2 regions of the Methylorubrum pseudosasae genome follow, and region 2 is predicted to be linked to the other one. Evidence: predicted binding sites of a transcription regulator. Region 2 holds the regulator's gene; the other holds the start of a gene.
What was found. Region 2 encodes PhoB, which activates phosphate uptake and scavenging genes when phosphate is short. Its sites were predicted from a motif close to TGTCATNNANCTGTCAT; they were not measured.
Positions count from the first base shown of each region.

Region 1: a site for PhoB is predicted at 1,173-1,189, ahead of M2437_RS25180 (acid phosphatase). Genes of this name have one in related genera too.

Region 1 is NZ_JAQGDU010000002.1:5,135,721-5,137,918, reverse strand. It holds gene M2437_RS25185 (thermonuclease family protein) at 1-160, shown strand, start outside; gene M2437_RS25180 (acid phosphatase) at 191-1,069, opposite strand; gene M2437_RS25175 (alpha/beta fold hydrolase) at 1,235-2,113, opposite strand; gene dapD (2,3,4,5-tetrahydropyridine-2,6-dicarboxylate N-succinyltransferase) at 2,113-2,198, opposite strand, start outside.
Region 2 is NZ_JAQGDU010000002.1:1,608,998-1,611,195, forward strand. It holds gene M2437_RS08495 (GcrA family cell cycle regulator) at 312-851, shown strand; gene phoB (phosphate regulon transcriptional regulator PhoB) at 1,080-1,784, opposite strand; gene phoU (phosphate signaling complex protein PhoU) at 1,873-2,198, opposite strand, start outside.

The DNA.
Region 1 (2,198 bases), 3.5 Mb from region 2:
GCCCGGCAGCAGCGCACATATCTGCACTGTCGAGGGCCGTGACCTCTCCGAGGTGGTGCTGTTCAACGGCGGCGGCCGCGCCTCGTCGGAGGCGACGCCGGATCTCGCGGCGGCCGAGGACCACGCCCGCACCGAGCGGCTGGGCGTCTGGAAGCGGTGAGGCGTCGGGGCCGGGCCTATCCCGGCTTCTTCAGAGCAAGGGCTGGCGCGCGGCCGCATCCTCGCGGGCACAGAGCGCGGGATCAGGCTTCGCCCCCTCCCCGCTCAGCGCGCGTTTGAGGTCGGTCCGGGCGCGCTCGAGATCGGTGCGGAAGCCGGGATCGGCGAGCAGCACGGCGACCAGCGCCGAGGCGCCGGTTCGGGCAGCCTCGATATCGCTGAGCCAGTGGACCCCACACACGACCCGGCTCTCGCCGTAGAGCCGGCTTCGCACCAGAAACTGCGTCGCCTTCTCCGGCATCAGGTTCGCCATGATCAGCCCGTAGGCCCATCCCTGGCTGGCATGACCGGAGGGATAGCTGAAGCTGTCGGCGAGTTCGGCCGTGCGGGCGACGCAGATCGGCAAATCGTTGCCGACGAAGGGGCGCAGGCGACGGTAGCGCCGCTTGGCCACGCGGGTGGCGCGGGCGATGTCGATCCGGGCCCGATCGAGGAGCCGCATCAGGTCCGGCACGCTCGCTTGATCGATGCGCTGGCCGAGGACGCAGGCATAGTCCTGCAGAAGCGCGGCGCCGCCATCGGCGACGTCGTCGGTGGCGAGCGCCCAGCGCGGGCTGCCCTGGAAGGCACGGGTCGCGTTGTAGACCGCCCGGTCCGCCGCCTCCGCCGCCGAGTGGCCCGCGGGGGGCGGCGGCAGGATCGCCACGAGGTTCGGCGTCGCCTCCTCGCTGAGATAGCCCTTCGGGGCCGCGGCCGCGAGCTTGTCCTTCTCCAGCGAGGGGGCGGAGGTCGCCGGGCCGCCCGGTGCCGTCGGCTCGGCCCTGACGGGGGCGATTTGGATTGGCTGAGCAGCCAGGATCAGCGTCAGCAGGGCGGCCAAGCGCACCGGCGCACGGGTCGGGCGGGTCATCGGGGGAGGAGCTTTCAGGCGCCGGGGCTGAACGGATCGTGGCGGAGGCCAGGAGCGGGCGTCAGTTTCAGACTGATGCTTCCGGCCTGTCTAGGAGGGACGTGCGACGGATGCGTCACAGTCCCAATCCGCTGTCAGACCGGTCCGCTTTTTCGGGGCCTGCTTTCAGGGCGCCCGAATCGCGGCGGCGACGTCGCGGAAAAACTCCTCGTGGGCACTCAGCGCCCCCGGTACGGTGAGGGCCGAGACGCGGCCCGTGCCGATCAAGGCTTCCATCTCGGCGCCCGAGCGGCGGGGCGCCTTCTCCGGGCGCAGCACCCGCACGGGCGGCAGGCCGTCGCCGAACGAAGCCAGGAATTCCTCGCGCGACGAGGCCGGATCGAGGCCGCCCGTCACGAAGGCCGCCGTGCCGAACCGGCCTCGGCTCTGGCGGGTGATGCGGTGCTTGGCCGAGATCACGGCCGGGGTGACATGCGCCGGCTCGGCATAGACGTGGGCGCGCATCATCCGCCCGATGATCGGCGGGCTGATGTTGATCCGGTAGAGCGCCTCGCCGAGGAGCGGCATCTCGACCGCGCGGCGGATCCGGCCGAACCACGCGGCGCGCTCCGGCCCCATCGCCGTCGGCAGCGGCCCGCGCCAGGTCGGCGCCACGAGCACGAGCCGTTCGAAGACACCGGGATGGCGGCGCGCGGCTGCGACGAGGTAGGGGGCGGCATGGCCCGCGGCAACGCCGAGCGCGTAGGGGCCGGGGGCAGCCGCCAGCAGCGCGTCGAGGAAGGCGTGGAGGTTCGCCGGATTGAGCGGCAGCCGCGCCCGCGGATGCGCCCCGAAGCCCGGCCAGTCGGGCACGAGGCAGCGATAGGTCGCGCTGAGTTCGCGGGCGAGCGGCAGCATCTCCTCGCGTGCCGAGATCGAGGAGAGGGCGGGCAGGAGCAGCGCGTCGGCGCCCTCCCCGATCACGGCACAGGGCGTCGCCACCCGGTGCCCTGCGACGGTGAGATCGAGGGTGCGGGTGGCGGCCGATGCGGCGGCAGACGCCATCAGGTCCGCAGCAGCTCGTTGATGCCGGTCTTGGCGCGGGTGCCGGCATCGACGCGCTTGACGATCACGGCGCAGTAGAGGCCGG
Region 2 (2,198 bases):
AAAAGATCAAGTTTACGCAACGCGTTAACGGATGGCGGAGGATTCGCTTGCTCCGCTGCGGAAACCGATCCGTCTCACCGTCCGACGGGTCCGATTGCCGGGGGAAACCGGACCGTGAGACGCGCGGACCCTTGCTCCGCGGCCGAGCTGTCCTGTAGTCTCCACAGCGTCGCCAACGGCATCTTTGGCGTCTGTTAACCGACATGTGCAGGGCCGGATCTCGGGCCCTGGCCATGCCTGCTGTCGCCATGCGCGCCAGCCGCGCTGCCGGCCGGTCTCACGTTCAAGGATGTTTCGACGTGGAGGGGACAATGACGGAAGCGGTCCCGAGCTGGACGGATGAGCGCGTCGAGCTGCTTCGTCGCCTGTGGGACGACGGCCTGAGCGCCAGCCAGATCGCCCTGCAGATCGGTGGCGTCTCGCGCAATGCCGTCATCGGCAAGGTGCATCGCCTCGGGCTCTCCGGCCGCGTCAAGTCGATGGGTGCGGCGTCGCAGGGACGTCGCCGGGAGGGCTTGGCCGCCGAGGTCGAGATGGAGGTCGTGGTCGTCGAGGAGCCGACGCTGCCGGAGCCGCCCGCGATCGTCGCGCACAGACCCGCACCGGACTTCCCGCTGCCGCAGAAGCCTGCCCCGGAGCCGGTGGCCCTCGCGGTTTCCGAGCGGGTCACCATCATGGATCTGCGCGAATCGATGTGCCGCTGGCCGATGGGCGACCCGACCTCGCCGGACTTCCGCTTCTGCGGCGGCCGCGCGATCACGGGCCTTCCGTACTGCACCCAGCACGCGCAGATCGCCTATCAGCCGGCCGCCGAGCGCAAGCGCGACCGCCGCGTCGCCGGTTTCCGCTAAAGGCTCCAAGAGAAGACAGCTGGGCACGCCCGCGACGACGGGCGATTGCCGACGTGCACCGAGTGGGGACGGGCTTTGCCCGACCCGCAGGACCGCCCCCTAGACCAAATCCCATTGATTCCTTCGAGCCAAATCCGGTCGATCCGTTCGGATTGCGGATTTGGACTTGGCTCAAGCGCCGCGCGGGCTGAGCGAGACAGTTCCCCCTTCGATCAGGCGGAGACCGTATCACTCCGCTCCGGCGAACATCTCGTCGAACGAGTAGCCGGAGCCGCGCACGGTGCGGATCGGGTCGCTCTGGCGCGGGCGGTTGATCGCCTTGCGCAGGCGGCCGACATGAACATCGACCGTGCGCTCATCGATGTAGACGTCGTGGCCCCACACGCCGTCGAGCAACTGCTCCCGCGAGAAGACCCGGCCGGGGCTCTGCATCAGGTATTCGAGCAGCTTGAATTCGGTCGGCCCGAGATGGATCTCGCGGCCCTGCCGGCGGATGCGGTGGCTGACGCGGTCGAGCTCGATATCGCCCGCCACGAGCATGTCGGAGACGTGGGTGGGCTTGGCGCGGCGCAGGAGCGCACGGACCCGGGCGAGCAGCTCCGGCACGGAGAACGGCTTGACGACGTAGTCATCGGCGCCGGTCGAGAGGCCGCGCACACGGTCGGTCTCTTCGCCCCGGGCGGTCAGCATGATGACCGGCAGGCGTTCGGTCTCACGGCGGGCACGGATGCGCCGGCACAGCTCGATCCCCGAGAGCCCCGGCACCATCCAGTCGAGGAGTACGAGGTCGGGCGTGGTCTCGTGCAGGCGAAGGTCGGCCTCGTCGCCGCGAACCGCGACATCGACTTGGAAACCCTCCGCTTCGAGATTGTAGCGCAGCAGGGTCGTCAGCGATTCCTCGTCCTCGACGATCAGGATGTGCGCACTCGTCATCGCCCGTCTTTCCATCCGTCACGCCCGGCCCTCGAGAGAGGAGCCGGAGACGTCTCTTGATCGCCGCGCGCGCCGAAAACCTTCGGTGTCAGGTGCTCGGCGTAATCGTCGCGTAGTTCGAAGCGTCGTTCTTGGGCCGCTCGGCCGTCGGCGTCTCGCCGGTGACGAGGTATTCGATGGTTTCGGCGACGTTGGTGGTGTGATCGCCGATCCGCTCGACGTTCTTGGCGCAGAACAGCAGGTGCGTACAGAACGAGATGTTGCGCGGATCCTCCATCATGTAAGTCAGGAGTTCCCGGAACAGTGAATTGTAGAGCGCGTCGATGGCGCTGTCCCGCTCCCACACCTCGCGGGCGGCGGTCACGTCGCGGCTCGCATAGGCATCGAGCACGTCCTTGAGCTGTTCCTGCACGA